DNA from 4 places in the Massilia sp. LXY-5 genome. Region 2 is predicted to be linked to each of the others. Evidence: predicted binding sites of a transcription regulator. Region 2 holds the regulator's gene; each other region holds the start of a gene.

Region 1 (5,070 bases), on a different contig from region 2:
CATGCTCGCCGGTGATGGTGCCGCCCACTTCCACGCACAGCGCCAGGATGGCGGCGCCGAAGGCTTCGGCGCGTTCGAATTCGCCCGGCTGGTTGGCATCGAACAGGATCAGGGGATGCAGGTTGCCGTCGCCCGCGTGGAACACGTTGGCGCAGCGCAGGCCATAGGTCGTTTCCATCTGCTCGATCCCGGTCAGCACCTGCGCCAGGTGTTTACGCGGGATGGTGCCGTCCATGCAGTAGTAATCGGGCGAGATGCGTCCCGCCGCCGGGAAGGCGTTCTTGCGGCCGGACCAGAATTTCATGCGCTCGGCTTCGGTCTGCGACACCGCGATCGCACTGGCGCCGGCCGCTTCCAGCACCTGCGTCATGCGTTCGATTTCCTCGGCCACCTCGAGCGGCGTGCCGTCGGCCTCGTACAGCAGGATGGCGGCAGCGTCGGTGTCGTAGCCGGCGTGCACGAAGGGTTCGACCATGCGCGCCGAGGTGCGGTCCATCATTTCCAGTCCCGCCGGGATGATGCCGGCCGCGATCACGCTGGCCACCGCATTGCCGCCGGTAACGACATCGTTGAACGAGGCCATGATCACCTGGGCCGCCGCCGGCTTCGGCACCAGTTTCACCGTCACTTCGGTGACGATGCCGAGCATGCCTTCCGAACCGATGAAGACGGCGAGCAGATCCAGGCCCGGCGCGTCCAGCGCTTCGCTGCCCAGCTCGATGATCTCGCCCTCGATGGTCGCCACCCGCACGCGCAGCACGTTGTGGACCGTCAGGCCGTATTTCAGGCAGTGCACGCCGCCCGAGTTCTCGGCCACGTTGCCGCCGATGGTGCAGGCGATCTGCGAGGACGGGTCCGGCGCGTAGTACAGGCCGTACTGGGCCGCCACTTCCGAGATCGCGAGATTGCGCACCCCGGGCTGGACCACGGCCGTGCGCGCGTAATCGTCGACCCGCACGATGCGGTTCAGGCGCGCCGTCGACAGCACGACGCCATCAATGATCGGCAGCGCCCCGCCGGACAAGCCCGTCCCGGCGCCGCGCGGCACGATCGGCACGTTCAGCTCGCGGCAGACGTCCAGGACCGCCAGCACCTGCTCCTCGTTGGTGGGCAGGGTGACGATCATCGGCAGCTGGCGGTAGGCCGCCAGGCCGTCGCATTCGTAGGGACGCGTGTCTTCCGGATCGGACAGGACGGCGCCAATCGGCAACCGTGCACGCAGGGCCGCCGCGACCTGCTCGCGGCGCTCGTGGGGGACGTGGAGAGGGGCGGACATGACGTCGATTGTAGGCCACAATCACATCGATTTGTCGTATGCTCGGGCTATCTTTTTTCAGGGGCAGCACATCATGGGTAATCGACTCTCCAAAATTGCCACGCGCACCGGCGACGACGGCAGCACCGGCCTCGGCGACGGCAGCCGCACCGGCAAGGACAGCGCCCGCATCCATGCCCTGGGCGAGGTGGACGAACTCAATTCCTTCGTCGGCCTGCTGCTGTGCGAGGACATGCCGGCGGACCTGCGCGAAGAACTGGTGTCGATCCAGCACGACCTGTTCGACCTCGGCGGGGAATTGTGCATTCCCGGCTACCAGATGATCAAGGACGAGCACGTCGCACGCCTGGACGGCCTGCTTGAAAAATACAATGCCGACCTGCCGGTGTTGAAGGAATTCATCCTGCCGGCTGGCTCGCGCGCGGCCTCGACCGCCCACGTCTGCCGCACGGTCTGCCGCCGCGCCGAGCGCGCCATCGTCGCGTTATCGAAGGAAGACACGATCAACCCGCAGCCGCGCCAGTACGTGAACCGCCTGTCGGACCTGATGTTCGTGCTGGCGCGCGTGCTGAACCGTTTTGCAGGCGGCAGCGACGTGCTCTGGAACCACGAGCGCCAGCGCGGCTGAAGGGTGACGATGACGGGTAGTACGCTGTTCGACGTCCGTTTCTACACGGCCGGGTCCAAATGGCCGACCAACCCCTTCCGCCTGCGCGGCAAGGGAACCCTCGAGGTGCAGGACGATTTCCTGATCATCCGCGGAACCAGCCAGCGCTCGTTCCGCATGCCGAAGCGCGAGGAGCATCGCCTGCGCCGCGTCGACATCGTCAACGCCTGGGCCAGCGGCCAGGACGTCCGGTTCGACGAGCTCGGCGTGAAGGGCGACAGGACGATCGGCTTCAGTGTCGCGGACCGCGAGACGGCCGCGCGCATCGTCGCCCTGCTCCCCACGCGCCAGACCGAGCAATTCGTGCAGGAGCACGAGGAAAACGAGGTCTTCCACGACCGCATCGACTACTGGAGCCCGTCGACGCCCGCGATCTGGGGCCTGCTCGCGGCGAACATCGGCATTTTCGCGTTGATGTGGCTGGCGCGGCAGAAATACCAGGCGGCGCTCGAGGGACCACTGCGCCAGCTGTTCGCGCTGAACCCGACCGTCTCGGCCATCCTGCACGCCCAGCAGCTGGTGGAATGGGGCTCGAACGTCGGCCGCCTGACGCGCGGCGGCCAATGGTGGCGCCTGGTCAGCTCGATGTTCCTGCACGGGAGTATCTGGCACCTGGGCTTCAACATGCTGGCGCTGTGGCAGGTCGGCAGGCTCACCGAACGGATCTTCGGCAGCCCCCGTTTCGTGGCCCTGTATTTCCTGGCCGGCGTGTCGGGCAGCCTGGCCAGCGTGCTGTGGAATCCGCACGTGAACAGCGTCGGCGCCTCGGGCGCGATCTTTGGCGTCATCGGCGGCCTGCTCGCCTTCCTCGGCCGTCCGAACAGCGGCGTGCCACCGACCGTCGTGTCGGAACTGCGTTCGTCGCTGGTACCGTTTTTACTGTTCAGTTTATGGATGGGCTTCGTGTATCCGCATACCGATAACGCGGCGCACATCGGCGGCCTGGTCGGCGGCTGGCTGGCGGGACATTTATTGGCGCGGTCGATTCATTTGCCGGAGCAGCAGCGGGCCTGAACGGGGCGGCTTTGCCAACCAATAAGAGCGAAAAAAAGAGCGGGCAAGCCCGCTCTTTTTTATTACGACAAGACCGACATCACCCGATTACACCTTGCTGGCGCGCTTGCGGGTGGCGAATCCGGCACCCAGCATGGCGATGCCGAACAGGGCCAGCGAACCTGGCTCCGGCACTTCCGCCAGCTTGAGTTGACCGTTTCCGCCAATGAAGAAGTACTGGCCAGGCGAATTCGCGTAAGCCGTACCGTTGCAGCCCGCACCGGTGAAGCCCGAGTACTGGCAAGCCACTTCATTGACCAGCGTGGAAGTCGGATTGGCAATCGTGTTCGCGTTGGTGAAGGCGAAGGCCATGATCGACTCGGTCGACAGGTCCTGGCCGTTTTCACGGAAGAAGTAGCCCGCATCCAGCGCACCGGCCTCGGCCCGTGCAAGCACGGTCACCTGGCCGTTATTGGTCGGCGAACCGCTGGCATCGACCAGGCCGCCGCCGCCCGCCATCACGCTGAACTCGGCGATCAGGTTGCCCTGGTCGGCGCCATAGATACCGGCCGTCGTGCCGTACTGGTTGGTGGTGTTCTGGTAGATGCGGATGGTGCCGCCGCTGAAGGTGAAGGCGCCACCGAAGCTACCGGTGCCGGTCGCCTGGAAGGTTGCGCTGATGTTGCCACCTGGGTAGTTCACTGGGAACAGCTGGTTGTTGCTGTCGGCCTGGACGATATTGAACACCCCATGCTCGGAGAACGAGAAGCTGGAGCCACCGGACGGGTTGATCTGGATGAAGGCATTGCCGTTCACGTCCAGGTATTCGTTGATGGTCTGCCCGCTGGCGAAGCCGCCGCCGGTCGGATTGAATACCCAGTCGTTCAGGACGGTGGCGGCGTTGGCGCCCCCAGCCATGGTCATTGCAACAGCGGTAGCACAAGCCAGTTTCTTCAGAAATTTCATGATCGTCATCCTCATCGGTGGTTGATAGGCAGACAGCACTTCAGTACTAGCATCAGCCGTGCCAGCGTATTGACGACCTTACAGATCAATGACTTACGATTTTTTGTTAACTCATCAATAAGAAAAATGTAAAGAAAACCGACGCTTCTCGCGCGAAATTTTTCATTCCTTCAGGCAGCAATACGCCTCCTGCCTGTACCGTTTTCAGCCCGCCACAGCGACATTCGAAAATTTCGATTGTATGTCCGCAAATATTCCGTTTTTCAGCCCCGCTTTCGTTCCGCATAATGCATTCATCGCATCGAAACACGACGAGAGCCAGGAGGCGAACGCTGTCCTGAAGCTTCGAAGCATTCGATGATCTCGACAGCGATGCCGGCCGGTCGCCCACGGTAGAAGGAGGAACGAACGATGTATTTGATTTCCCTGGGGGCCGGCATCCTGGCCGGCCTGCTCTACGGCCTGATCAACGTGCGTTCGCCGGCGCCGCCGGCCATTGCCCTGATCGGTTTGCTGGGCATGCTGGTCGGCGAGCAGATCGTGCCGGTGGCGAAACGCGTGATCGACGGCGCACCGCTCACGAAAGCCTGGTTCGCCAGCGAATGCAAGCCGAAGATCACCGGCATCCAGCACGATGCCAAAAAAGAAGCCGCCGGCGATTCCCGCCACGGCTAACCTGCACTGATGACGACAAGGAGCACAGCATGAACAACCCGAAACTCGAAGTCCTGACCCCACACAACTCGCAACTGATCATCATCGACCACCAGCCGCAGATGGCCTTCGGTGTGCAATCGATCGACCGCCAGACTCTGAAAAACAACGTGGTCGGCCTGGCCAAGGCGGCCAGGGCTTTCGGTATCCCGACCGTGATCACCACGGTGGAGAGCGACTCGTTTTCGGGCCGCACCTATCCGGAAATCCTGGACGTGTTCCCGGACCACCCGATCCTCGAGCGCACCTCGATGAATTCCTGGGACGACCAGAAAGTACGGGACGCGCTGGCGGCAAACGGCCGCAAGAAGATCATCGTGGCCGGCCTCTGGACCGAAGTGTGCAACACCACCTTTGCCCTGTCGGCCATGCTGGAGGGCGAGTACGAGATCTACATGGTGGCCGACGCCTCGGGCGGCACCTCGAAGGACGCCCACGATTTCGCGATGCAGCG
Region 2 (5,070 bases):
CAGTGCGGCTACATCGGCGACGACGTGATCGACCTGCCGCTGCTGACGAAAGTCGGTTTCGCCGTGACGGTGCCGACCGGGCATCCGGAAGTGCAGCACCGGGCGCACTATGTGACGAAAGCCGGCGGCGGCCGCGGCGCCGTGCGCGAAGTGTGCGACATGGTCATGCGCGCCCAGGGCACGTACGAGCAGGCGCTCTCGCCCTATTTCGCATGAGTTCAAATGAATTCGACTAAGCGCTTAACCGCATGGCAACCTACGTGAACAAACGGACCGCGCACCGCTGGCGCCTGCTGGCCTTGATGCTGACGGCGGTCTTCTTCGCCTTCGGCAGCTTCTGGCTGCTGCAGGCGGTCCAGACCGACGATGCGACGGGCGTCGGCAACGGCCTGAACGAACCCGACTACATCGTCGAGAATTTCAGCTTCGTGCGCATGACCGAACACGGCGCGCCGCGCTACGTGGTGTCGGGCGCGCGCCTGGCCCACCATCCGGACAACGACGTTTCGGAAGTGACCAGGCCGGTCGTCGAGAGCATGGCGCCGGGCCGCCCGCGCATGACCATGCACGCCGACCGCGGCCAGGTCTACCACGGCGAAGACCGCGTCGAGTTGATGGGCAACGTCGACGTCAACCGCCCGGCCACGCCGAAGAGCGCGGCCCTGCGCGCGAAAACCGAGGCCCTGACCGTGCTGGCCGACGACGAGATCGTCAAGACCGATCGTCCGGTCCAGATGACGCTCGGCGCCGCCTCGGCCAACGGCGTCGGCATGGTGGCCGAGAACCCGACGCAGAAGCTGCACCTCGGCGGCCGCGGCCAGATCGTCTATCCGCCGCGTACGAGCCCCGCACCCAACCAATAACAGGAACGAGCCCTAATGAAAAAAATCTTCGCCGCCGCCTTCCTTTCGCTGCTGTCGCTGACGGCAGCCCACGCCGAGCGCGCGGACTCGCTCAAGCAGGCCGTCATCAACTTCGATTCGCTCGACGTCGACGAAGTCACGCAGACGCGCATCCTGACGGGGAATGTGGTCCTCACGCGCGGCACCCTGATCCTGAAGTCGGACCGCGCGCTGCTCAAGGAAACCCCGGAAGGCTACATGAACGTCACGCTTACTTCGAACCCGGGGCGCGTGGCGACCTTCCGCCAGAAGCGCGACGGCGGCCCGGACCTGTGGGTCGAAGGCCAGGCCGAGCGCATCGAATACGACGAGCGGGTGGAACTCGTGAAACTGTTCTCGAAGGCGATCGTGAAGGAACTCGAGAACGGGCGCCTGACGAACGAACTCGATGGCGCCTACATCTCCTACGACAACCGCAAGGAAGTGGCCACCGTGCGCAACGACGCCAGCGGCGAGACCAAGTCCGGCGGCGGCCGCGGCACCCTGATCATCGCGCCGCGCCGCACTGCGCCCGCCGCGGCTCCAGCGGTGGCTCCGGCAGCGCCGGCAGCACCAGGAAAGAAATAATGAAAGATGCACGCGACAACCGCAGCACCCTGGTGGTGCGCGGACTGCAAAAAAGCTATGGCAAGCGCCTGGTCGTGCGCGACGTCTCGCTGGAGGTCGGCTGCGGCGAAGTCGTCGGCCTGCTCGGCCCCAACGGCGCCGGCAAGACCACCTCGTTCTACATGATCGTCGGCCTGGTGCCGTCGGACGCCGGTACCATCGAGATCAATGGCGCCAACATTTCGAGCCTGCCGATCCACCGGCGCGCGGTGATGGGCCTGTCGTACCTGCCGCAGGAAGCCTCGGTGTTTCGCAAGCTGACGGTGGAAGACAATATCCGCGCCGTGCTCGAACTGCAGCGCGACGACAACGGCAAGGCGCTGACGAAGGATGCCATCAATACGCGCCTCGACTCGCTGCTGGCCGAACTGCAGATCGAGAAGCTGCGCGAGAACCCGGCCCTGTCGCTGTCGGGCGGCGAGCGGCGCCGCGTCGAGATCGCGCGCGCGCTGGCGACCAATCCGCGCTTCGTGCTGCTCGACGAACCGTTCGCCGGCGTCGACCCGATCGCCGTGATCGAGATCCAGCGCATCGTGCGCTTCCTGAAGGAACGCGGCATCGGCGTCCTGATCACCGACCACAATGTGCGCGAGACGCTCGGCATCTGCGACCGCGCCTACATCATCAACCAGGGCGCGGTGCTGGCGTCGGGACGTCCCGACGACATCATCGCCGACGAGTCGGTACGACGCGTCTACCTGGGCGAACACTTCCGCATGTAGCAAGGCTGTAGCAACAACACGGGACACCAAGCGGCACCATGAAACAATCCCTGCAACTCCGGACTTCGCAGCACCTGGCGCTCACGCCGCAGCTTCAGCAGTCGATCCGCCTGCTGCAGCTCTCCACCCTCGAACTGCATCAGGAGATCGAGCAGATCCTGTCCGATAACCCGCTGCTCGAACGGCTCGACGACCCGCTCGACCACTCGGTGCGCCTGCTGGCCGACGGCGCGATCAACAGCGCGCCGGCGCAAGCCGAGGCGCCGGCGCCGAACAACGAGGAGGGCGCCCCTGCGCCCGAGGCGGCCGAGGGCGGCGAAGGCGGCGAGGTCGAACGCGGCGAGTCCGAGGGCGACTGGGGAGAGGGTTCGCGCGCATCGAGCGGCGACGGCGACGACGACGGCCGCCCGCAGCTCGGCGCGGTCGGCGTGACCCTGCGCGAGCATCTGTGCGAGCAGATTCGCGTGACGGGCGTCACGGCGCGCGACCGCGCGCTGGCCGAACTCGTGATCGACGCGATCGACGACAACGGCTACCTGGAGGAGCAGCTCGACGAGATCCATGCGCGCTTGCCGGAGGAGCTCGAGGTCGAGATGGACGAACTGCGCTGCGCGCTGGCGCTGGTGCAAAGCCTCGACCCGGTCGGCGTCGGCGCGCGCAGCGCATCCGAATGCCTGGCGCTGCAGATCCGCGCGATGCCGGGCGTGCCGCTGGTGACGCGGCGCATGGCCCTGAAAATCGTCGAGGGGTATCTGAGCTGGTTCGCGCAGCGCGAATTCACGAAACTGAAAAAAGCGCTCGACTGCGACGACGAGGACCTGCGCGAGGCGCAGGCCGTGATCCGCCAGTGCAATCCGCATCCCGGCGCCGCCTTCGCATCGAGCGTCTCGGATTACGTCGTACCGGACGTTATTGTCCGCAAGTCGAAGGGCGGCTGGAGCGTCTCGCTGAACAACGAAGTGATGCCGCGCCTGCGTGTGAACAACGTCTATGCGAATTTGCTCAAGCAGGGAAAAGGCGAAGGCCAGATGAGCGCGCAGCTGCAGGAAGCGAAGTGGCTCATTAAAAATATGCGCCAGCGTTTCGACACGATCCTGCGTGTTTCGCAGGCAATTGTGGAGCGCCAGAAGAACTTTTTCAGCCATGGCGCGGTTGCCATGCGTCCCCTTGTGCTTCGCGAGATAGCTGATACACTAGGACTACACGAGAGCACAATTTCTCGCGTGACAACTCAAAAATTCATGCTGACCCCGCACGGCATGTTTGAGCTGAAGTATTTCTTCGGAAGCCATGTCGCCACCGAAGCGGGGGGCGAAGCATCGTCTACGGCGATACGGGCGCTCATTGCGCAACTGACAGGAGCAGAAGACCCAAAGAACCCATTATCCGACAGCAAGATCGCGGAAATGCTCGGTGAACAAGGGATGGTCATTGCGCGCCGCACGGTTGCAAAATACCGCGAGGCACTCAAGATTCCTCCCGTCAGTCTCCGCAAATCCTTGTAACAGCGGCCCCCATGCGCACTCCCTGCGCGGCGCGGCGGCCGCTACATTTTCAAAGGAGTGTGTATGAATCTCACCATCAGTGGCCACCACCTCGACGTCACCCCCGCCATCCGTGAATACGTACAGAACAAGCTCGAACGCATCACCCGCCATTTCGATCAAGTGATCGATTCCCACGTCATCCTCGCGATCGACAACCTCACCGAAAAAGACAAACGACAGAAGGCCGAGATCAACCTGCGCGTCTCCGGCAAGACCGTACACGTGGAAAGTGTGGCGCAAGACCTGTATGCGGCGATCGATCTCCTGATGGACAGGCTCGATCGCCAGGTGATGAAATACAAGACGATGTTGAAGGACCATAGTCGTGAGGCGCTCAAGCGCCTGCCTGAAGGCGGAGAGGCTGCTGCTGCGATCTGATCGCGCATCGAGCACCGTCTGAACGAGGGCGCCGGAAGGCGCCCTTTTCATTTTGTGCGGTGGACGGCAGTGTCTTGGGTAAAATGCTTGTCTTTTCCATCAACGAATTCGCCATGACCGACCATGTCCTGACCCGCGTTGCCAACGGCACCGGCATCATCACGCTCGACCGTCCCAAGGCTCTGAACTCCCTCTCGCTGGCGATGGTGCGGCGCCTGACGGACATCCTGCTGGCCTGGCGCGACGACGCGTCGGTGTGCGCGGTCGTCCTCACCAGCAGCAGCGAAAAAGCCCTCTGCGCGGGCGGCGATATCCGCTTCTTCCACGAAGCCGGCCACGCGACCCCGACCGGCGGCAGCGCCCTGCTCGAAGATTTCTTCACCGAGGAATACGCGCTGAACCATCTGATCCACTTCTATCCGAAACCGTATGTGTCGATCATGGACGGCGTGGTGATGGGCGGCGGCATGGGTATCGCCCAGGGCGGTCCTGAAACTGGCCTGCGCATCGTGACCGAGCGCACGAAGATGGCGATGCCGGAAGTGAACATCGGCCTGTTCCCGGACGTCGGCGGCAGCCATTTCCTGTCGCACGCGCCGGGCCAGCTGGGCAACTACCTGGGCCTGACCGGACTGACGATCGGCGCTGCCGACGCGCTGTACCTCGGCCTGGCCGACGTCTTCGTGCCGGGCGCGCAGCTGGGCGAACTGAACGCGCTGATCGAATCGACGCCGGGCGCTCAGCTGGCTGACGCGATCCGTCGCTTCGCTGAGCGCTTCGCTGTGGACGCGGGCCGGAGCGTGCTGGAGACGCAGCGCGCCGCGATCGACGCGCACTTCGGCGCCGGTTCGGTGGCCGCCATCATGGCCTCGCTGGAAAAGGACGAGAATCCGTTCCTGCAGAAAGCCCTGGCTG
Region 3 (5,070 bases), on a different contig from region 2:
TCCTCACCGCCTCCCCCGGCCCCGACAACCTGATGGTTCTCGGCCTGGGCATGTCGAAGGGAAGAAAACAGGGCATGGTCTTCGGCCTGGGCTGCGCGCTCGGCTGCCTGAGCCACACTTTTCTCGCCGTGATCGGCGTCAGCGCCATCATCGCGGCCTCGCCCACGGCATTTACGGCGCTGCGCATCGGCGGCGGCCTGTACCTGGTGTGGCTGGGAATCGGTGCCTTGCGCAGCCAGGGTGGCCAGGCCGCCAGCAAGACGAGCGCGCCGCAGTCGCTGCGCAGCCTGTTCATGAAGGGTTTATTCGCGAACGCCATCAACCCGAAGGTGGTGCTGTTCTTCCTGTCGCTGCTGCCGCAGTTCGTGATCGCGGCGCATGGCAATGTGCCGGGCCAGATGCTGGCGCTCGGCGTGACCTTTACGGTGCAGGCGGCGATCCTGTTCGGGCTGCTGGGTTATTTCGCCGGCGCCGTCGGCGCCTGGCTGGAATGCAAGCCGGGCGCCGGCAAATGGCTCGACCGGCTTGCAGGGACCGTGTTCATCGCCCTGGGCGCGAAGCTGATCCTGTCGCGCTGACTGCGACCCCGATTCAACGCTTGCGCGCCGACCGCATTCCGATCAAGCCTAGGCCGAGGCCCAGCATTGCCAGCGTGGCCGGCTCCGGTACGGGTGCGGGATCGTAGGTGATGCCCAGCCGCGCGGAGAAAAATTCGAGCGGATCGCCGGGAGCGAAATCCTGCAAATACAGGGTCCAGCTGCCGAAGGTGTTCATGCCGTCGAAGGCCGACAGGGCCTGCGCCGGACGGAAGCTGCCACCCGCGATGCGTGGGCCTGCGGCTTGCAATGCTTCATCGTCGAAGGTCACGATGACGCGTCCTGCACCGCGTCCGCTGCCGTCGTAGGTCGAATACGCCTGGACCAGGTCGACAGCGGTGCCGTTCGGCCCGATCAGCCTCAGCATGAATTCTTCCTCGAACGGATCGCCGGAGCCCAGGCAGCGGGTGCCGTTCGGGCCGATCGGCGGATCGTCGCATTTCGAAAATTCGACCGTGATGTTCACGTCCCTGACCGTGCCGCGCGCGTCGACCCGCAGTGCGCGTGTCCCTTCCGAACCGTCGAAGACGCCGTAGGTGGTGTTGGTGGTGTTCAGGACCGCCGCGCTGGCGCCGGCGGACAGGAGGAGGCTGAAAACGAAACCGGCAAGACGGTGCATGTGGCGCATGAATTCTCCTTATGGTGGTGCGTACACAAAAGCAAGTTTCATTCCAGCCACTAAAACTGGCGCGATATCAGGCGCTTACCGAAAACGGCTGGCCGCTGCGGCTCCTCACTGTAAATCCAGCCGACATCCGCCGTAGATAAAGCATGCCGGACGCATGCCGTCCTGTCCCGAATCTCAGCGCGTTTCGTGCTCGAGCTGGGTCCGCCAGGCGCAGCAGCGCGCAGGTTCTCGCCGGTGTCAACCTTGTCGTCGGCCACCGGCACGCGCAGCGGGCGCGTCGTCGAGACGGCGGCAGGCACCACGCCGGCCGCGCCGCAGGATGCAGGCGAGGAGAACGCGGGCAGGTCCGAGATGGAATCGTTTCGGTGATATGTGCAGCGAAAATGTTGCGCAGCTCGAACGATAGCATCTCACCTCCGCTTTGTACGCGAGGGACGCCGCCGCCGGCCGGGGCCAACCGGCCGGCGCCGTGGAATCAGCGGACGACGTACACGTAGTCAACCGTTTCCCTGTCCCCTCAGTCGGCACAATGGCCTTTGCCAACCACCAGCCGACGGTTTCGGCGGTGCCGCTACGCTATTTCAGTTGCCGAAATAGCGCAATTCGAAATCGAGCGCCCATTGCACCCGCGAGGACGACAGCGGCGCCTGGATGGTCGCGTCGCATTCGCCCATCCAGGCCTCGTTGGCCGCGTCCAGGCCCTGCCCGTGGATGCCGACCACGGCGCTGCCCGGCGCCACCGCGCGCAAGTCCTGCAGGAAGCTTTGCCCACTGTCCGACTGCACGCCGCCGATGCTGGTGAAGATGACGTCGAAGCGCATGGTACCGAGCGCTTTCAGGGCGGCGCGCGGCCCTTCGGCGGTAATGGCGATATGCCCCATGGTGCCGAGCAGACGGCGGATGGCTGCCGGATCGGGGGCCGAGGGGTGAATGACGAGAATCGTTTTGCGAGGGCTTGGCATACTTAAGGGGTTATGCCTGTTTCACCGAATTCAAGGGTGAGCACGCGCTTTATTTTCGTAACGTGCCGCAGGGCACGGCCGTGGAAAATGCCAATGCACGCAGCATACATTTAGTATTGGTGGCTCGAGGAACTGCTTTATAATCGTTATTTTATTGATAGCAACTTATGGAGTGCAGGATGTCGATCGTGAACGGTATGCAATCGTTCGCGCCGCCTTTTCGAATTCCTGCATACTTTCTGCCATGGGTAGAGCGATTTAAAAAAATCGTCAGGGCAAGGCGCATCGTCGAAGACAGTACGCTTGTACGGCAAGACGATGCAACGCCGCCATGGCGATTTTTTCACACGCTCGTAGCGCACGATTTTTCTGAGGAGTGATTGTGTACGGCACGTCGAATCTCCGCTGGCTGTCTTCGAAGTATGTCCCGCCCGGTGCGGGAGGCCGGAGCGAGCCCGCGCAGGAGGAGTTCCCGCACCCGGGCGGCCTGGTCCGCAAGGTGCTGGTAGTCGACGATGAAGCCGACCTGGCCGACCTGGCCGAGGCATTGCTCCGCAGCCGCGGGCTCGACGTCGTGGTCGCCAACTCGGCCATGGAAGCGCTGCAAATCCTGGCGCGCGACGGCGACATCGATGCCGTCTTTTCCGATGTCATGATGCCCGGCATGAACGGACTGCAACTGGCCGATGCCCTCTCCGAGTTCTACCCGCGCCTGAAAATCATCCTCACCTCCGGCTATACCGTGCCCTCGATGCTGGAAGACCGGGAGCGCCGCTATCTGTTCACGACCAAGCCCTATCGGATCGATACGATCATGAAGCTGCTGCGCAGCTGAACGATTCGAACCTGCGGCCTCTCCTCGCATGCAGGCAGCCGGCGCCGGCATCGGCAGCGCATTGCCACACCCGCATCCTCGTGCCCAGCCGATGGTTGTAAAATGTCGGTCCTGGCTCGGCAACAGCCCTGCCTTACCGAATACCTGAGAAATGACCACCGTTCCCACTGAAATCAACGCCGCCGCGGCCCGCGCAACCTCGGAAAAAGTAACCCCGATGATGGCCCAGTACCTGGGCATCAAGGCCGATTACCCGACCATGCTGGTCTTCTACCGCATGGGCGACTTCTACGAGCTGTTCCATGAAGACGCCGAGAAGGCCGCGCGCATCCTCGGCATCACGCTGACCGCACGCGGCTCGTCCGGCGGCAATCCGATCAAGATGTGCGGCGTGCCCTTCCACTCGCTCGACGGCTATCTCGCCAAGCTCGTCAAACTCGGCGAATCCTGCGCGATCTGCGAGCAGATCGGCGACCCGGCCACCAGCAAGGGCCCGGTCGAGCGCAAGGTGGTGCGCGTCGTCACGCCCGGCACGCTGACGGATTCCGACCTGCTGCCGGAAAAGGCCGAGCGCTCGCTGCTGGCGCTCTGCACGCTGAGCGCACGCAAGTCGACCACCGTCGGCCTGGCCTGGCTGTCCCTGGCGAGCGGCGCGCTGCGCCTGATGGAGTTTTCGGGCGATGAACGCACGGTTGCAGCGCGGCTGGCGCAGGAACTGGAACGCATCGCACCGGCCGAGATCCTGCGCGCCGACGACGGCGACATGTTTGAAGAGAACCCTTTCGCGCACACCCAGCGCGTCCCGGAATGGCATTTCGACGTGGTCAAGGGCCACAAGGCACTGGTCGAGCAACTGGGCGTGGCCACCCTCACCGGCTTCGGTGCCGATGGCCTGGGCGCGGCATTTGGCGCGGCCGGCGCGCTGCTGCGCTATGCCCAGTCGACCCAGGGCCGCGGGCTGCAGCACGTGAAGAGCCTGGCCGTCGAGAGCGAAAACGAATTCATCGGGCTGGACGCCGCCACGCGCCGCAACCTGGAGCTGACGGAAACCATCCGCGGCCAGGAAGCGCCGACGCTGTTCTCGCTGCTGGACGGCTGCCGCACCGCGATGGGTTCGCGCCTGCTGCGCCACTGGCTGCACCATGCACGGCGCGACCAGTCGGTGGCCCGCGCGCGCCATGAAGCGATCGCGGCGCTGGCCGAGGCCGATGCGGCCGCCACACTGTCCGCCACGCTCAACGAAGTGCCCGACATCGAGCGCATCACGACCCGCATCGCCCTGCTGTCAGTGCGTCCGCGCGACCTGGCCAGCCTGCGCGACGGCTTGAAACAACTGCCGGCACTACGCCAGCAGATTGCGCGCTGCTTCATCCCGGGCGACTCCTGCCTGCTGCGCGCCCTGCACGACGCCATCGACACCCCGATTCCCTGCCTCGACCTGCTCACGCGCGCGGTGGCCGAGGAGCCGGCCGCGATGGTGCGCGACGGCGGCGTCTTCGCCACCGGCTTCGATTCGGAACTCGACGAACTGCGCGCGCTGTCGCAGAACGCCGGCCAGTTCCTGGTCGACCTCGAAACCCGCGAGCGCGCCCGCACGGGGATCGCCAACCTGCGCGTCGAGTACAACAAGGTGCACGGTTTCTATATCGAGGTCACCAACGGCCAGGCCGATAAAGTGCCGGACGATTACCGCCGCCGCCAGACCCTGAAGAACTGCGAGCGCTACATCACGCCGGAACTGAAGGCCTTCGAGGACAAGGCGCTGTCGGCCCAGGACAAGGCCCTGGTGCGCGAAAAGGCGCTCTACGAAGAACTGCTCACCTGCCTGGCGCCGCACATCGGCGACCTGCAGCGGGTCGCGCAGGGCCTGGCCCAGATCGACACGCTGGTCGCGCTCACCAGCCACGCGCTGCGCCACAACTGGTGCGCACCAACCCTGGTCGATGCGCCCTGCCTGAGCATCGTCGAGGGCCGCCACCCGGTCGTCGAGCGCCAGATCGAGCGCTTCATCGCCAACGACTGCAAGCTCTCGAACGAACGGCGCCTGCT
Region 4 (5,070 bases), on a different contig from region 2:
CATGGCGAACGCCTGCTGTTCGACATCGACGAGCTGACCCTGGAGACGGCCAGCGCCTATGTGCTGACCGGCGCCAACGGCGTCGGCAAAAGCACGCTGCTGCGCGTGCTGGCCGGGCTCGACACCGCGCAAGTCGCGAGTGCCGCCTTCGAGGGCAAACCCGTCGCGCTGCATCCCTACCCGGCGGCGCTGCGCCGGGCCATCGTCTACGTGCACCAGCACCCGATCATGTTCTCAACCAGCGTCGCCGACAACATCGGCTACGGCCTGGCGGCGCGCGGCGAACCGAAGGCGCGCATTGCGCAGCGCGTGGAAGAAGCGATGGCCTGGGCGGGCGTAAGCTACCTGCAGGGCACCGACCCGGCGCGCCTGTCCGGCGGCGAGAAGCAGCGCGTGGCGCTGGCGCGGGCGCGCGTGCTGCAACCGCGCCTGCTGCTGCTCGACGAGCCCACCGCGAACCTCGACGGCGCGGCGCGCGAACAGGTGATCGCGCTGATCCCGACCCTGATGGAACAGGGCACGACCGTGGTCATGGCCTGCCATGACCGCGACCTGATCGGACTGCCCGGCGTACGCCGCCTGAAACTGCGCGACGGGCATCTCGAATACCGCACCAACAAAGGAGAAACCGATGAAACGCCGTAACCTGCTCGCCGTCCTGCTGTGCGCCGGCCTTGCTTCGCCCTTCGCCATGGCGCAGAACGTGCTGCGCCTGTCGACCACCACCAGCACCGAGAACTCGGGCCTGCTGGCGTATTTGCTGCCGGCCTTCGAAGCGAAGACCGGCATCAAGGTCAACGTGATCTCGGTCGGCACCGGCAAGGCGCTCGAGCTGGGCAAGAACGGCGACGTCGACGTGACCCTGGTGCACGCGCGGGCGCTGGAAGACAAGTTCGTGCTCGATGGCTGGGGCGTCGACCGCCGCGACGTGATGTACAACGATTTTATCGTCGTCGGTCCCGAGTCCGATCCGGCCGGGGTGAAGGGCAACAAGGACGTGATCGCCGCCTTCAACAAGATCGCGGCCAGCGGGGTGAAGTTCATCTCGCGCGGCGACAATTCCGGCACCGACGTGATGGAGAAGGGCTACTGGCAGGCGGCCGGCACCAGGCCGGCGGGCGCGCGCTATGTGTCGGCCGGCCTGGGCATGGGCGAGGTGCTCAACATGGCCGCCGAAATGCGCGCCTACACGCTGACCGACCGCGCCACTTATGGCGCCTACAAAGCCAGGACCGGCCTCGCCATCCTGGTCGAAGGCGACAAGCGCATGTTCAATCCCTACGGCATCATCGCCGTCAATCCGGCGAAGCACCCGGGGGTGAACTACAAGGGCGCGAAGCAGCTGATCGAGTGGATCACCTCGAACGAAGGGCAGGCGCGCATCGCCGCGTTCAAGCCGGCCGGCGAGCAGCTGTTTTTTCCGACCGCGATCCGCTGAGCGGTAGCTGCGGGAACGAAAAAAGCGGCCGAGGCCGCTTTTTTTATGTGCGCTTCGCCGCTTACTTCTGCAGGGTCTTGCGCTTGCGTGCCGTCGCGCCGGCGGCCAGCAGGGCGATGCCGAACAGGGCGATGGAGCCCGGTTCCGGCACTTCGTTCAGCTCGGCCAGCTTGAACTGGCCATTCGAGCTGATGAAGAAATACTCGCCCGGACGGTTGCGGTAGGTGGTACCGGTCGTGCAGCCCGGGCCGGTGAAGCCGGCGAACTGGCAGCCCACTTCGCTCACCAGGCGGCGGGTCGGCGAGCCGACCGTATTCGCATTGGTGAAGGCGAACGACAGGATCGACTCGGTCGACAGGTCGCGGCCGTTCTTGTTGAAGAAGTAGCCGGCGTCGAGCATGCCCGGTGCCGCCTGCGCGAACACGCTGACCTGGCCGTTCGTCGTCGGGCTGCCATTGGAATCAACCAGGCCGCCGCCGCCGGCCAGCACGTTGAACTCGGCGATCATCTCGCCCAGGTTCGCGCCATAGTAACCGCTGGTGCCGGCGTACTGGTTGTTGACGGGGTTCTGGTACATGCGGATGGTGCCGCCGCCGAAGCTGAAGGCGCCGCCGAACACGCCGTTGCCGGTCGCTTCGAAGGTGGCCGTGATATTGCCGCCGGGGTAATTCAGCGGGAACAGCCGGCCGTTGCTGTCCGCCTGAATGCTGTTGAAGACGGCCGTTTCCTTGAACGAGAAGGAATTGCCGCCAGTACGGGTCAACTGGATGAAAGCGTTGCCGTTGATGTCCAGGTATTCATTGATTACCTGGCCACCAGCAAAGCCGCCACCTGTCGGATTGAAGACCCAATTGTTCAGGACCGGACTCGCGATTGCGGCACCGGTCGTACCGAGCGCGAAGGCTGCGGCACAAATAAATGTTTTAACAAAGGGCATGTTACTCTTTCGACAAAATGTCATGAGACGGATGGACTTGAAGTAAAGCAATCCTCATGCCTAAAAAAATTTTTCTTTAGAATCAATTTACTAGCGGTATGAAATTTCACTTTCGTACATACGTGTAAAGTATTCCGACAAAGCGCATTTCTATTGGGAATTCATTATTATCAATATGCCTTGCCGGACCATCATTGCCTCGTTACGAGATGAAACTTTCGGTTGTGATTTAACAAAAAAACGCCAGCACAAGGCTGGCGTCGTCGTTTGTCGGGCGGCCTGTGCAGGCACGCGCTTGTTGCCTATGAATGCCTGGCGTGCGGACTACCCAGCAATACCCCGTCGAACGGTGCCGGTCCCTGGCCGATCCGGACTTCTCCGTCGTCGGTGATCTCGAAGGTACGGATCTGCCGGCTGTGCTTGCGACCGCGTACCTTGATGACCGAAATCACTGTGGACAGTTCGGACTGCGATTCGACATAGCGTTGCATGATCACCGCGTCGACCAGCACCGCGTTACCGTAAGGGCTGAAGCGCAGTTCCTGGTAGCGGTCTTCCATTTCGCTCGTCATCAGGACGGTGACGCCTTTCGCGCCCAGCACGGTGGCCATGCGGTACAGCGATTCGCGGAAGTCCTCGCGGTATTCCGGTGCCATCGCCAGCTCGAAGCCGGAGAGGGAATCGAGCACTACGCGGGTGGCGCCCGTGGCATCGATCATGCCGCTGAGTTCGTGCAGCATCTCGTCGACCGACAGGTCGAGCGCGCGCACGCTCATCATGGCTACCTGGCCGGAACGCACGATGGCGTCGAGCTTCTCGTTCATGATCTGGCTCGGACTGCGCTCGAACAGGGCGATCACGCCCTTTTCGCCCGCGGCTGCGCCGGCGGCCAGGAATTCGGTGGACAGCAGGGTCTTGCCCGAACCGGTAGGGCCGACGAGCAGGACCGAATAGCCGGCCGGGATGCCGCCGCCGAACATCTCGTCAAGCGCCGGCACACCGCTCGAGAGCAGGCCCACCGGTTCCTTCAGGGGCGGGACGGCGCCGATCGGCTCCGGTGCCGGCAGGATCCGCGGGAAGATCTCGATGCCGGCGTCCCCGATGCGAAACGCGTGCAGGCCGGGGCGCTGCTGTTGCCCGCGCATCTTGATGACCTGAAGCTTGCGCGACATGGCGTTGCGGTGCACGTACTGGTTCAGCCAGATCAGGCCGTCGGCCACCGTGAAGATCGGGTTCTGGTCGGCCTCGTTGGTCGTGTATTCGCCGATCAGGAAGCTGGTCGCGTTCCAGGTCGTCATGTGGGCGACGAGGCGCTGCACGAAGGTCTGCAGCGCGGCCACTTCCTGCTGGTCGCCGCGCGCGCCCTGCATGAAGGAGCGGAAGGAATCGATGAATACCAGGCTGGGGGAGTGCATCCGCACTTCCTCCAGGATCTGCGCCAGCACGGCATCGTAATTGCCTTCCTCGACCTGGGCCGCGAGGCTGATGAAGTTGACCGCGTCGCCGACCTTGTCGAAGTCGAAGAAGGAAAACTGCTGCTGGTAGCGCAGCATTTTGACGGGCGGCTCGCCCATGGCGGTGAAGAACAGGGCCCGACGCTGGGGTGTGGCCAGGCCGAACATGATTTGCTGGGCAAAGGTGGTCTTGCCGCTGCCGGGGGCGCCGCCGATGATATTGAACGACAATTCGGGCAGGCCACCGCCGAGGATGGTATCGAGTCCGGGAACGCCCGTCGCCAGCGGGCGCAGGTCAAGTTTGTCGGTCATGCCGCATACTCCTAAGTATTCTTGTTGGATTCATCATGTGGGAATGTCGCCTGCAGGAAGCGTGTGACCAGCCCCGCGCCGATCAGCTCGTTCAAGCCGGTCGTATAGGTCGCCAGCAAGGCAGTGTTCGCAGCGACGATCTCTTCAGGCGTGCGGTTGTCGAGGCAGCGTTCGAACTCTTCGAACAGCGGCCGCAGTGCGCCCGAGACGGCTTGGGGCAGCCATGGGAAAGTGTTTTCGTGCGCGGCCAGGCTGCGCGCGAACAGCAGCTCCGTGCTGAGTGGCCCGATCAAGGGGCCGAACTTCTTGAACAACGCACGCCATACCACGATTGCATCCATGGCCGTACCCGGACCGCCCCCTGGCGCCAGGCGGCCTGTCATTGTTGCGAACAGCTCGGTCGGTATGGGCATGACGTTCAGTCAACAGCAACATGGCCCGTCGACGATGAATTCGCCACGTCCCGGCCGGGTGAATGGATGTGTTTAGGACATCATTCTATCCGATTGCAGGAGGGCCGGAAGAATCTGCGGAGGCGGTCGCGATCGGAATGTCCAGCACCACCTCGGTACCGTGCGCGCGCGCTCCCTTCACGATGAGTTTGCCACCATGGCGGGCCACGCGCTCATGCAGGTCGAGCAGGCCGAAGCTGTTTGCCTTGCGCGGCGCGGCGGGATCGAAGCCGATGCCGTTGTCGACGATGCTCATCTCCAGCCTGTCGTCGTGCGCCTCCAGGCGCACATTCACCCGGCTCGCCAGCGAATGGCGAAACACGTTGTTCAGGCACTCCTGCAGCGCCCGGTAAAGGGTCACGATTTCTTCTTCGCCGATGGAGAGGTCGTCGATGCCGGGATTGCCGCTCAGCTCGCAGGCAATACCGCTGGCGCGGGTAAACTTGCGCAATTCCATCTCGACCGTGGCCAGCAGCC

What was found. The regulator sigma-54, encoded in region 2, starts transcription at its own class of promoters, with help from an activator protein. The targets are predictions, from matches to a motif close to TGGCANGNAANCTGCTTT.
Region 1: the regulator sigma-54 is predicted to act here: its motif matches at 3,949-3,966, upstream of pepA (flocculation-associated PEP-CTERM protein PepA).
Region 3: the regulator sigma-54 is predicted to act here: its motif matches at 1,253-1,270, upstream of ACI48I_RS04840 (PEP-CTERM sorting domain-containing protein).
Region 4: the regulator sigma-54 is predicted to act here: its motif matches at 2,420-2,437, upstream of pepA (flocculation-associated PEP-CTERM protein PepA).

What each region holds. Positions count from the first base shown of each region.
Region 1 covers NZ_JBNNEH010000003.1:197,693-202,762, reverse strand. Annotated here, with positions in the region: gene ACI48I_RS09920 (FAD-linked oxidase C-terminal domain-containing protein) at 1-1,276, opposite strand, end outside; gene ACI48I_RS09915 (cob(I)yrinic acid a,c-diamide adenosyltransferase) at 1,350-1,904, shown strand; gene ACI48I_RS09910 (rhomboid family intramembrane serine protease) at 1,914-2,957, shown strand; gene pepA (flocculation-associated PEP-CTERM protein PepA) at 3,045-3,902, opposite strand; gene ACI48I_RS09900 (XapX domain-containing protein) at 4,314-4,577, shown strand; gene ACI48I_RS09895 (hydrolase) at 4,607-5,070, shown strand, end outside.
Region 2 covers NZ_JBNNEH010000007.1:83,162-88,231, forward strand. Annotated here, with positions in the region: gene ACI48I_RS21595 (KdsC family phosphatase) at 1-216, shown strand, start outside; gene lptC (LPS export ABC transporter periplasmic protein LptC) at 261-863, shown strand; gene lptA (lipopolysaccharide transport periplasmic protein LptA) at 879-1,469, shown strand; gene lptB (LPS export ABC transporter ATP-binding protein) at 1,469-2,230, shown strand; gene ACI48I_RS21615 (RNA polymerase factor sigma-54) at 2,269-3,735, shown strand; gene hpf (ribosome hibernation-promoting factor, HPF/YfiA family) at 3,799-4,155, shown strand; gene ACI48I_RS21625 (enoyl-CoA hydratase/isomerase family protein) at 4,269-5,070, shown strand, end outside.
Region 3 covers NZ_JBNNEH010000002.1:296,060-301,129, reverse strand. Annotated here, with positions in the region: gene ACI48I_RS04845 (LysE family translocator) at 1-578, shown strand, start outside; gene ACI48I_RS04840 (PEP-CTERM sorting domain-containing protein) at 592-1,224, opposite strand; gene ACI48I_RS04835 (hypothetical protein) at 1,459-1,593, shown strand; gene ACI48I_RS04830 (hypothetical protein) at 1,806-2,186, opposite strand; gene ACI48I_RS04825 (response regulator) at 2,569-3,021, shown strand; gene mutS (DNA mismatch repair protein MutS) at 3,173-5,070, shown strand, end outside.
Region 4 covers NZ_JBNNEH010000001.1:545,668-550,737, forward strand. Annotated here, with positions in the region: gene ACI48I_RS02425 (ABC transporter ATP-binding protein) at 1-645, shown strand, start outside; gene ACI48I_RS02430 (ABC transporter substrate-binding protein) at 632-1,438, shown strand; gene pepA (flocculation-associated PEP-CTERM protein PepA) at 1,500-2,375, opposite strand; gene ACI48I_RS02440 (DUF7125 family protein) at 2,678-4,141, opposite strand; gene ACI48I_RS02445 (hypothetical protein) at 4,153-4,482, opposite strand; gene ACI48I_RS02450 (sensor histidine kinase) at 4,640-5,070, opposite strand, start outside.